Regions from separate parts of the Shewanella sp. Isolate8 genome, predicted to be linked through region 2. Evidence: riboswitches for the same ligand, from Rfam matches in the RefSeq annotation. Region 2 holds a riboswitch; the other holds the start of a gene.
The links. A riboswitch is a leader RNA that binds a small molecule or an ion and turns the genes downstream of it on or off. The one in region 2 is predicted to bind cobalamin.

Region 1: linked by a shared signal. The riboswitch ahead of L1D43_RS13675 (ABC transporter ATP-binding protein) and the one ahead of L1D43_RS12745 (TonB-dependent receptor) in region 2 are both predicted to bind cobalamin.

What each region holds. Positions count from the first base shown of each region.
Region 1 is NZ_JAKEVI010000003.1:266,061-271,757, reverse strand. It holds gene L1D43_RS13680 (histidine phosphatase family protein) at 271-882, shown strand; cobalamin riboswitch at 935-1,115, shown strand; gene L1D43_RS13675 (ABC transporter ATP-binding protein) at 1,219-2,181, shown strand; gene L1D43_RS13670 (iron ABC transporter permease) at 2,168-3,211, shown strand; gene cobT (nicotinate-nucleotide--dimethylbenzimidazole phosphoribosyltransferase) at 3,365-4,393, shown strand; gene L1D43_RS13660 (adenosylcobinamide-GDP ribazoletransferase) at 4,435-5,202, shown strand; gene cobU (bifunctional adenosylcobinamide kinase/adenosylcobinamide-phosphate guanylyltransferase) at 5,199-5,697, shown strand, end outside.
Region 2 is NZ_JAKEVI010000003.1:59,333-65,029, reverse strand. It holds gene L1D43_RS12770 (pepsin-like aspartyl protease) at 1-226, opposite strand, end outside; gene L1D43_RS12765 (TonB family protein) at 543-1,799, opposite strand; gene L1D43_RS12760 (BlaI/MecI/CopY family transcriptional regulator) at 1,796-2,173, opposite strand; gene L1D43_RS12755 (hypothetical protein) at 2,468-3,106, shown strand; gene L1D43_RS12750 (DUF805 domain-containing protein) at 3,331-3,681, shown strand; cobalamin riboswitch at 3,904-4,120, shown strand; gene L1D43_RS12745 (TonB-dependent receptor) at 4,219-5,697, shown strand, end outside.

The DNA.
Region 1 (5,697 bases), 210 kb from region 2:
GCTATTTTTATTTTGGATGTATAAACGTATAGACGTCTATACTAATCGACTTATAATACCCAGGGCAAGTCAAAAGAGTATAAGCTTAAATCTGCTTTGGCTTCGAGGAAGAATGGCGGCTAAGCCGCGTTCCCATGGCAAAAGGCTCTCCCCTTGATAGTGGGTGAATCTGAAAGTTTTTCAAGGCCTTATTTATCTTTCATTGCCAAGGGATGCTTCCAGAGAGTATCCTGCTAACCATCTAGATTTTAAAGGTTTAATGCTGCAGTTATGACGCAAACGACACTCTATTTGATGCGCCACGGTGAATGCGAAGGCGGTAACCTGCTTCGCGGACACAGCGATCAACCTCTCACAGAGATAGGCTTCGCCCAGATGCAGTTGGCCTATGCCAAGCTGCCCGAGGCGGTGGACAGGGTGATCAGCTCGCCGCTGTCTCGCTGCCGCGTGTTTGCCGAGCATCTGACCAGCAAGAATCAGGTTAAGGTGGCGCTGGACGCCGGATTGAAGGAGGTTTACTTCGGCCGCTGGGACGGTCAGCCGATTCCTGAGCTGCATGCAGACCATGGCGCCGAGCTCACCGCATACTGGCAGGACCCTTGGGCCAATCCATTGCCCGAGGGCGAGCCCATGGAGGCGTTCGAACAGCGTGTCGACGAGGTGGTTGAGCAACTTGTGCACCAGCACAGCGGCGAGGCGCTCTTGCTCATCACCCATGGCGGGGTGATTCGTCATCTGATGGCCAAGGCGCTCGGGGTAGAGCGCGCGGTGGGTTTCTATACCCGCTTGAGTCTGGATTACGGCAGCGTGGTCAAGGTAAGCCATTACCGCGATAAGGCGGGAGAAAGTTTCTGGCGTCTGCACTGGCATGACGCCAACTGAGTCTGGCCTTGTGTCGGCGGCAAAATTTAGCATAATAACCGGGCGCAGGGACCGCCTGCGCCGGGAGTATGGTGTCGAGATCGCCAAGGCGATAACTCGGACTTAATAGGGAATTGGGGAAGGCCGAGCGCCGCTAGCCCAAACTGTGCCCGCAACTGTGAGTGTGCCCGCCAACTGGTTTTACTTTTTGGCCGCCACGAGTCAGGATACCTGCCTACTCTCTAACCACTATCTCAAGCGGGTGACTTGAGGGAGCCAATAGATGAAGAATACCTCGGGGCCGAGTCTGGCCCAAGGGCGAGGGCGCCTCGGCGCTGCTTCCCGGAGGGCGCGACCTTGAGCGCCCCTAGTCAGCCATCACAAACAGAATCACTCCTGTCTCACGGCGCCAGTGACGGTGCTATTTTAGGTACAGACACAGGTGCTGGTGCAGCCATCGGCGATGGCGCCTGCGCGCGCCCGGCGCTGTCGGTACGGGATCTCGGCTGGCGCTGCGGCGAGCGCGCCATCCTTTCTGGGGTCAAGCTGGATCTGCCAGAAGGCAAGATGCTGGGGATCATTGGCCCCAACGGCGCCGGCAAGTCCAGCCTGCTACGTTGCCTCTATCGTTTCCTTACCCCTAGCAGCGGCGAGATCACCCTGTTTGGTCAGCCCATTGCCAGCCTGAGCGCCAGGGCCTTTGCCCGCGAGGTGGCCGTGGTGCTGCAAGACACGCCGCAACATTTCGACATGACGACGGCCCAGCTGGTGGCATTGGGGCTCACGCCACATAAGGCCGCCTTCTCCCTGACGACCAAGGCTGATCGTCTGGCGGTGAGTCAGGCGTTGGAAACCGTAGGGCTCAAGGATCGCGCCGGACAGACCTACGCCTCCCTCTCCGGCGGCGAGAAGCAGCGAGCGCTGATCGCCCGCGCCATAGTGCAGCAGCCTAAGCTGTTGATCCTCGATGAGCCCACCAATCACCTGGATATCCGCTATCAGATCCAGATCCTCGAGCTGCTCAAGGCCCTGGGGGTGACTGTGGTGATCTCGATTCACGACCTCAATCTCGCCAGCGCCCTGTGCGATCAGCTTTTGCTGCTGGATCAGGGGCACGCCGTGGCCCAGGGTTCACCCAAGCAGGTGCTGAGTGAGGCGCAGATCGCCAGGGTGTTCGGCGTCTGCTGTCAGGTAGCGCCCCATCCTCAGCATGGTAACCCGCAGATCAACTATTTCTATGGCTATCACAACAATCAGCCGGGAGCTCACCGAGATGACGAGCCTAGTGAGATAAGGGAGGCGACTCATGTTGAGCGCTAGTCTGAGTCAGGGCGGGCGATATGGCGCCTTGCAGCAACTGGCCTTCGTCTGCCTAGGGCTCTTGACCCTGGCGACCCCGGTGCTGGCGGTGAGTTTCGGCGCGGCGCAGATAGGCGTTGCCAAGGTGCTGGAGCTGCTGCTGGCCAAGATGAGCGGCGCCGATCCCGGCGGCGTGACCGCGAGGATCATCATAGAACTGCGTCTGCCGCGCATCTTGCTGGCCTTTATCGCCGGGTTCGGCCTGGCCCTGGCGGGCGCCGTGTTACAGACGGTGACCCGCAACCCCTTAGCCGACCCCTATCTGTTTGGTATTTCCTCGGGTGCATCTCTGGGGGCCGTGGTGGTGATCACCCTGCTGGGCGGTGTCGGCGGCGCTCTTGCCAGTGTTGGCCTGCCGCTCGGCGCCTTTATCGGTGCCAGTCTGGCGGTGCTCATGGTGCTGGCCCTGTGCGGGCGGGATCTCAACACCCAGATAGAGCGCATGTTGCTTTCCGGGGTGGCGATCTCCTTCCTGTTTGGCGCGCTGGCCAGCTTGATGCTCTATTTCTCCGGGCCGCAATCGGCCGCCTCTGTGCTGTTCTGGAGCCTGGGCAGCTTTGCTAAGGCGAGCTGGCAGATGCTCTGGCTGCCCTGGCTGCTGGTGTTGGCGGCGAGCGCCATCTTGCTGCTGCTTAAGCGGCAGATCCTCGCCATTCAGGCGGGGGATGAGACCGCCCACACCCTGGGCATTCGGGTGCAGCGCCTGCGTCTCGTCAGCCTGCTGCTCTGCTCGCTGATTACCGCCGTCCTGGTGGCCAACTGTGGCGGCATCGGCTTCGTCGGCCTGATGGTGCCCCACATGGTGCGCCTATTGCTGCCGGGGCGTTTCGCCCTGTTGCTGACGGCCCTGGTGGGCGGCCTGTTTATGATCTGGGTGGATGTGCTGGCGCGCTGCCTGCTCAGCTATCAGGAGCTGCCGGTGGGGATCATCACGGCTGTGATAGGCAGCCTCTTCTTCCTGTTTATCCTGGGCGGCAAGCGTGGCAACTAGCACAGGTCCCTTGTGTATTGGAGGAAAGGCGTATCGAAGGAAAGGTGTATGGAAAGAGAGAGCATTGAAGGCAAAGCGTATTGAACTATGCCTGCAAAGAAGGTGTGGATTGGAAAGAATCGAGAACGAGGGCGAGCGATATGAGGTACCAGTATGTTTGAAGTCACTGAGGTAAGTAGCGAGTTCGATGCCAAGATCCTGCAGAAGATAGACACTAAGACCAAGCCACTGGGCGCCCTCGGCGCGCTCGAGACCCTGGCGATGACCATCGCCCGGGTGCTGGGGCCAGACAAGCCGCAAATAACCAAACCAACTCTGTTGGTGTTTGCCGGCGATCACGGCATCGCCGCCTCCGGCGTCTCCATCGCGCCTAGCGAAGTGACCACCCAGATGGTGATGAATTTCCTCAAGGGCGGCGCGGCCATCAATCTGTTCTGTGCCCAGGGGGGGATCACCATGGAGGTGATCGACTGCGGCATCGCCCAGGAGATCCATGATCAGCCCAAGCTTATCAATCACAGGCTGGGGGCGGGCACAGGTGCGATTCATCGCGAACCCGCCATGACATTGGGTGCGGTCAAGCAGGGCTTCGCCATGGCCAGGGAGCGAGTCGCGCTGCATCAGGGCCGCGGCTGTAACCTTATAGCCTTCGGCGAGATGGGCATAGGCAACACCAGCTCGGCGGCGGCCATCATGGCGGCGCTGATGGGGCGCGAGGCGGCCGAGTGTGTCGGCCGGGGCACTGGCATAGATGCCGCTACCCTGGCACGCAAACAGCTGCTGGTGGAGCAGGCGCTGTTTTTGCACCGCGAGCAGCTTGACGACCCCTATGGCGTATTGGCCTGTCTGGGTGGCTTCGAGATAGTGCAGATGACCGGCGCCATATTGGCGGCGGCAGAGCTGAAGATGCTGGTGCTGATCGACGGCTTCATCGCCACGGCGGCGGCCTTGGCGGCGGTGACCATAGCGCCCCACGCCCGGGACTATATGATCTTCGCCCACGAGTCCGGCGAGCGCGGTCACAAACTGATGCTGGAGCATCTCAATGCCCAGCCGCTCTTGTCTCTCGGGCTGCGTCTCGGTGAGGGGACCGGGGCGGCGCTGGCTGTGCCTCTGGTGCAGGCGGCGGCCACGTTTTACAACGAGATGGCCTCCCTGGAAGAGATGGGCATTTCGATTTAGCGGCAATAGCAATCTAAGGATCAAAAAGGAAAAGTGCTGAGATGTTTGCCAGAGAGTTAAACCTGTTTTTTATCGCCATGGGCTTCTTTACCCGGATCCCCATGCCTGCATGGGTGGAGGTCGACAATGAGCGGCTCAATCAGGCCAGCCGTTACTTCGCCCTGGTCGGCGTGCTTGTCGGTGGCATCTGCGCCCTGGTCTATAGCCTGGCGACTCAGGTATTGCCCATCAGCGTCGCCATCCTACTCGCCATGGTGGCCGGGCTGCTGCTCACCGGTGGCTTCCACGAGGATGGCCTGGCGGATACCGCCGACGGATTCGGTGGTGGCTGGCAGGTGCAGGATAAGCTCACCATAATGAAAGACTCGCGTGTCGGCACCTATGGCGTGCTCGCCCTGGTGATTAGCCTGCTGTTCAAGTTTGTGCTGCTCAGTGAGATTGCCCTGTTCGATGGCGATCTTGTGATGGCAGCCTTGGTGGTGGGCCACTGCCTGAGCCGTATGGTAGCGGCCTCCTTAATCTTCACCGAGACCTATGTACGGGATGACGACAGCAGCAAGAGCAAACCTCTGGCCCAGTCGCAGACCCCCAACGAGCTGGGAATTTTGCTGTTGACCGGCATCCTCACCCTCTGGCTCAGCGGTATCGCCTCGGCGCTCTCGCTCTGTTTGGTGTTGCTGGCGGCGCGCCAGCTGCTGGTACGCAGTTATCGCCGTCAGATAGGCGGCTACACTGGCGACGTGCTGGGGGCGACCCAGCAGGTGATCGAGCTGCTCTGTTATCTCTTTATCCTGGTGATCAGCCTATGATACACCTGGTTCTAGGCGGCGCCCGCAGCGGCAAGTCTCGCCATGGCCTTTCCCTGGTGGCCGATTATGTGGCCAAGGGTTATGAGTGCCTGTTTGTGGCCACCGCCCAGGGGCTGGATGAGGAGATGCGCGCGCGTATCGCCCGCCACCAGGATGAGCGCCGTGATGATGGTTTGCCCTGGCAGACCCAGGAGTGTCCGCTACACTTGAGTGCCTGTATCGAAACTCACGCCAGGGAGAAGCGGGTGATCTTAGTCGATTGCCTCACCCTCTGGCTCACCAATCAGCTACTCGAGGGCGATGACTGGCCGAGCGCTAAGGCGGAGCTGCTGCGCGCCTTGGAAACTGCGCCAGGAGCTGTGGTGCTGATCAGCAACGAGGTGGGCTGCGGCGTGGTACCGGCCGACCCCTTGAGTCGCCGCTTCGTCGACGAGGCGGGCTGGCTGCATCAGGCGATCGCTCAGCGAGCCCAGCAGGTGGTCTTGGTCACCGCGG
Region 2 (5,697 bases):
TGCCGTAGAGCACCTCCTGGGCGAAGCTGGTGGGGGTGAGGGCGCTGTCGCGCTCTTCCACATAGTCGCTGCCTGACACCACCAGGGTGCTGCTACCCGTATCTAAGATAAGATTTAGCGGGTGTTTCTCGGCGCCAATGCGAAGCTGGGCGCTGTAGCCACCTTTGGCGTAGACATTCACTAGCGGGACTTTGAGGGTGCGGGGCGTGGTTGTCGTTGAACTCATCGATGACCTTTGGGTTAAGGGAATTCATATTCTTATTATGTAAGCCATTGTTTTACCCCATCTATCTATAGGGGTCAATCTGCTGCGCGTCGAGGAGAGTTGCAGGCGTTTGCTCTGGTGTTGCTTAGGGGCAGTGTAAGCTATGGGGCTTGAGTCTATGGTCGCTAAGGAGTAAGTGCAGCTCGGAAGGGGAGAGCTGTTCGGGGGAAGAGCAGCTAGAAATAAGTGAAGGTCGGGTGCAAATGCTCAGTAACAGAATCAGTAACAGAAAAAGAGCGACGCGGCCCCTTTTCACTTTCGCATTGTCCAGCAGGCGTTAGCCAGCGGTCACCCGCACTCTTTCGATCTCCGCCTTAGGCGCCGACATCATGAAGTCCAGCTGTACCTTGGCATTGGTGACACCTGTTTTTGATGATTCATATCGCCATTGGGACAGAGCCTTCATCGCCTCGTCATCAAACATGTTGCCCGGGTAAGACTTGATGATGGTGACGTTGCTGACTTTGCCTTGCTTGTCGATATCAAATTGCAGCTGGACATAGCCCTCGATGCGTTTCTCGGCGGCCTCGGCGGGATAAGCTGGCTCGACGCGCATGACAGGGCTTGGCGCCTTGGCCTCGTTGTGGTGTTTGTCCTGATGCTTGTCGCCCGCGATGGCGCTTTGGTTAATTAAGGCGCCCGACAAGCCCAATGTAAGTGCCAGGCCTAAAATGGCCAGAGGGTGCTTAGTGTGTGTTTTCTTCAATTGCATGATCCGCTCCTTGAGGATGGTCTTGTTTCCATAGTGAGTGTGTAGCATGCCAAGGTGGGCCTGCTGGGAGTAAGCCAATAGCGTTTGGCTATAGGCAATTCTTTGTTGTTTATCCATATGCCTGGTGACCTCGGCATCGCAGGCGATCTCCTGATCGTCACGAAAACGACGATAGGCCAGCCAGCAGACAGGGTTAAACCAGAACAGGGAGACCAGTAGATAGCCCAGCAGGTTGGCCGCAATGTCGTGACGTGCCAGATGCCTAAGCTCATGGTCGAGTATCGAGGCCTGCTGGGATTGAGTGAGTTGTTTAAAATCCATAGGTACCAAGATCACCGGCTTGAGTAGACCGGCCAGCATGGGCGAGTCTATCTGTGGGTGACACTTGATGCCCACAGAGGCTTTAGGTGTCGACTCTGCTAGCTGCATGAAGGAGAGCAGTGCCTTGGGCAGGTCGAGCCCTTGGGCTTGCGCGACAACTTGCCTGAGCCGAATGGCCTGATAGAGGAGTATGCCCAAAAGTGTCAGGCTGCCCAGCAGCCAGAGGTAGCCTAGGGTCATATTCAGCGTGGCGTAATGGCTCTGGGATAGGAACTCGCTGGCCTGCACCCGGAAGTGCTGCAGCGGGTACAGCGACGGATTGGTTAGCCTTGCCGGAATGAGCTGACCTATCACAGTGCCCGCCAGTAGTAAGGGCACGGCGACCCAGAGGGTGTAGGTGTTGTGGGCGCCTAACCTAGCAAGTAGCGGTTTGTGTAGCAGCAAGATGGCGGCGCACAACAGGGTCAGCGGCAGCATCACATTGATGATTAGGCTCATCATGAGGATTGCTCCTCTTCCCAGTCATCGATCAAGGCCTTTAGTTCGGCGATATCTTCGGGGCTCAACTGTTTCTGCTTGGCGAAACCCGCCACCAGGGGGGCGACCTTACCGGCGAATACCCGCTCGACGAAAGATTGGCTCTCCTTGAGTTGATACTCGCTCTGATCGATCAAGGGATAGTAAAGATAGGCCCGGCCCTCCTTCTCATAACCCAGGGCCTGTTTCTTCACCAGACGGTTGAGCAGGGTCTTTACGGTTTTTTCGTGCATCCCCTGGCTACTGGCCAGAGCCTCCACCACGTCGCTGGCACCTAAGGGGGCGTTTTGCCAGAGTATGTTGAGTACCGACAGCTCGGCGTTGCTGATCTCTTTCATGATTCAACCGTCTTCAATTGATTACAAGTGTAATTTTTAAATTAAGATTACACTTGTAATCAAAAGCGTCAAGCATTATTTCAGTCTTAAATTTCGTAAATCAACCCATCGACTAGCGCGACTTTGTAGTAACATCTGCTGGATATCACTCCCGTTTAGTGATTTACACTGGGATTAGCCGCCGCTTGCGACCGTATTGTTGGCTATCTTTGTCGGCTATCTTTGTTGGCTATCTTTGTTGGCTATCTTTGTCGGCTATCTAAGTGTCGCAGCATTGAGGATGAGGTAGATAAAATGGATTTTTCACCACAGGTATTCACTCAGGCTTTGGTGAGAGGGCTGGCGCTGGCCTTGCTCTTACAGCCCCTTAGCGTGAGCGCCACCCAGGTGGCACAGATGTCGTCACAGGTTCAGGTACAACCCAGTCAGTTGACTATTTTCAAGCAAAATCTTGGACTGTATTTCCCCGCTAACTGGCGGCTAGCCTATAGCGAGCAGCACGGCGATATGTTTTCGGCCGAGTTTGTCCCTGCCCAGGAGCTGCTGGCCCATTGGTCGTCGCTCTATTGTGTGCAGGGATTTAAGGGGATGGCGGAGCGTATCGACCCTGAGGCCTTTCTCGACGGTTTCGCCGAGCAGTACCGCATTACCTGCGAAGGGGAGATGCATTATCAGAAACTGGGCGCCAGCGAGCTAGGTGGCAAGGCAAGCTATAGCGCCATGCTAACCTGCGACAAGATGCCTCACACTCATAGGGGTGAGCAGGGCATGGATAAGCCGGTAGGTGAGATAGGCCACTACACGGTTATCGCCGGTGAGGAAGATCTGTTTCTGCTGCATCAATCGGCGCGGGGAGAGGCCTTGTTATCAACCTCTTCGCTCAAGATAGCACCACCCATCGAGCGCATCGCCGACATGGCGAGCCTGCGTTAGTCTCGCTCGTTAGATGCTGGTTGATCTATTCGCCTCTCGGCACAAGGGAGCGATTTTTTTAGATGCAAGTGGATCGTCTGTGAGCGAAGCGAGATTGTCATTAAATTTCAATTATATTTTTGAAACTATTGATATATTATGAAGCTTATCCAATAGGGGGCTCAGGAATGGCCCCCTCTTTATTGGAGTTTTTCGGTTAATTTACGTAAACAAAGGGAACTATAATGGAATATTTTATTGGTGCGTTGAAGAAGTTTGCTGATTTCACCGGCCGCGCGCGTCGCAAAGAATTTTGGATGTATACCCTGTTCTACATCATCTTCTATGCCGTGGCGGCAACCATAGATGTGGTGACAGGTCTGTATATGCTGAGCGGTATCTTCTCGCTGGCACTGCTGATCCCAACTCTCGCTATCTCGGCCAGACGCCTACACGACACCGGCCGTTCGGGCTGGTGGCAGCTGATCGGCCTGATCCCGCTCATCGGCGCTATCGTGCTGATCGTCTTCTATGTACAAGACAGCGTTGAAGGCAACGAATATGGTGAAAACCCCAAGGCATTAGCCGAGGCGTAAATTTCCCCTATCTGCGATGAAGGAGGCTTAGGCCTCCTTTGTTGTTTTTAGGGAGTAATGCAGCCCTTGGGTGAAGATGCCGACTCGGGCCATTATGGGAGTATTAGACATTTATACGTGTAGACGTCTATAATGCCCGCGTTCTGTCACAGTAGCCGGGAGAGAGCCTCTCCATCACGCCGCGGGTAAACCGCGGCTTGCCATGAGACAGAGCGTGACCAAATTTAGTCAACCTTATGTGGTGCCCTGGCCAAAATGGCGCAAGGGATAATCGGGAAGCCAGTGAGAATCTGGCACTGCCCCCGCAACGGTGATAGGTGAGAGCTGGGTGCGCCATGCCTTTAACATCATGGCGTTAAAAAAATCTACGCTCGTCGTTTAAACGCATCGTTTGAACTTAGCCTCAGTCCGGAGACCGGCCCTTAAGGTGATTTTGAGATTTCGGCGGGCAGATCTCGAAATGCGACCCTGGCGGTTTGATGGACTGCGCCCAGTCGTGACGCCTTGCCCTGTTTCCCTTTTAGGAGTTAAAGGAAAATGGGTACACAACCTAGTAAAATTGCGCTACTGCTTGGCGCCTGTCTGGCCGGGAGCTTTCCTGCCTTAGCGGAAAGTTCGGGCACCCCTGGGCCTGTGGACGAAACCATCACGGTTATCGGCCGCAGCGAAAACACCCCTATCAATATCGCGGCTAACGTTAATGTGATCGACGCCGCCGCCATCGAACTTAGCGGTGCCACTAACCTCACCGAGCTGCTGCGCGGACAGAGCGGTATTCAGGTCTCAGATTCAAACTCGGGTGCCGTGTTTGCCATGCGAGGTTTCAGCGCCAGTCAGGCGGTCAACAACACCTTGATTCTGATCGACGGTCGTCGTCTCAACAATATCGATATTGCCGCGCCGAGCATCAGCGCCATCGGACTCAACCAGGTGGAGCGGGTCGAGATATTGTCTGGCAGCGCCGGTGTGCTCTATGGCGACCAGGCGGTTGGTGGGGTGATTAACATTATCACCAAGGCGCCGAAAGATAACGGCGGCAGCCTGCAGCTCTCCGGTGGCAGCTTCGACACCTTTGAGGCCAAGGCCGAAGGGTCGGTCGCCATCAACGACAACTGGCGCCTCTATGGCGCGGCCAACCACCTCAAGAGCGATAACTATCGCGATCACAATGCTAGCAAGACCAGCTCTGTGCTGGGGCGCCTGCAGTATGACGATGAGGTGCAGCAGTTCTTCGCCGAGGCGAGTCACTATGACAACCATCGCGAACTGGCTGCCGCACTGAATGAGGAGCAGATCGAGGAGGATCCGACACAAGCGGGTGCTCTCTTTAATGATGCCTACCTGCATGAGATGACTACGGCGGCCCGCACCGGCTATCAGCGTCAGCTAAATGATGCCTGGTCGCTGGGCGCCGATCTTAACTACAGCGATAGCTTGATCACAGGCCTGAGTACCTGGAATACGACCCGCCGCGATACCCGCTCACTGCTGGAGTTTAAACCTAAGGCGGTTGCCAACATCAAGACGGATAATGGCCCGCTTAAGCTGGTGACCGGCCTGGATTTGAGCCGCGGCGAGTCGGTATTTAGCAACGGTCGCAGCAATGTGCAGAAGCTGGCCAGCGCCTATCTGCAGGCGACTGTTCCCCTCACTGACAGCTTCAGCTATGTGGTGGGCGGTCGCTATGCCGAGGTGACCGATGAGCTGGTGGACGCCAGTGCCTATCCAAATGGGATCGATCTCGATCAGGATGCCCATGCCTTCGAGCTCGGCCTCAACTATCGCCCTAATCAGCACCACCGCTTCTATCTGCGCGCCGATGACAACTTCCGTTTCGCCAAGGTGGATGAGCAGGCCTACACCCCGGCAAGTATTCAGGGGCTCAAGCCACAGACGGGTCGCAGCTACGAGGCGGGCTGGGATCTGCTGCTCGAGCAAAACACCCTGCGCGTGAGCGCCTATCGACTGGATCTCGAAGATGAGATCGTCTTCGACCCGAGCGCCGAGACCCCCGTG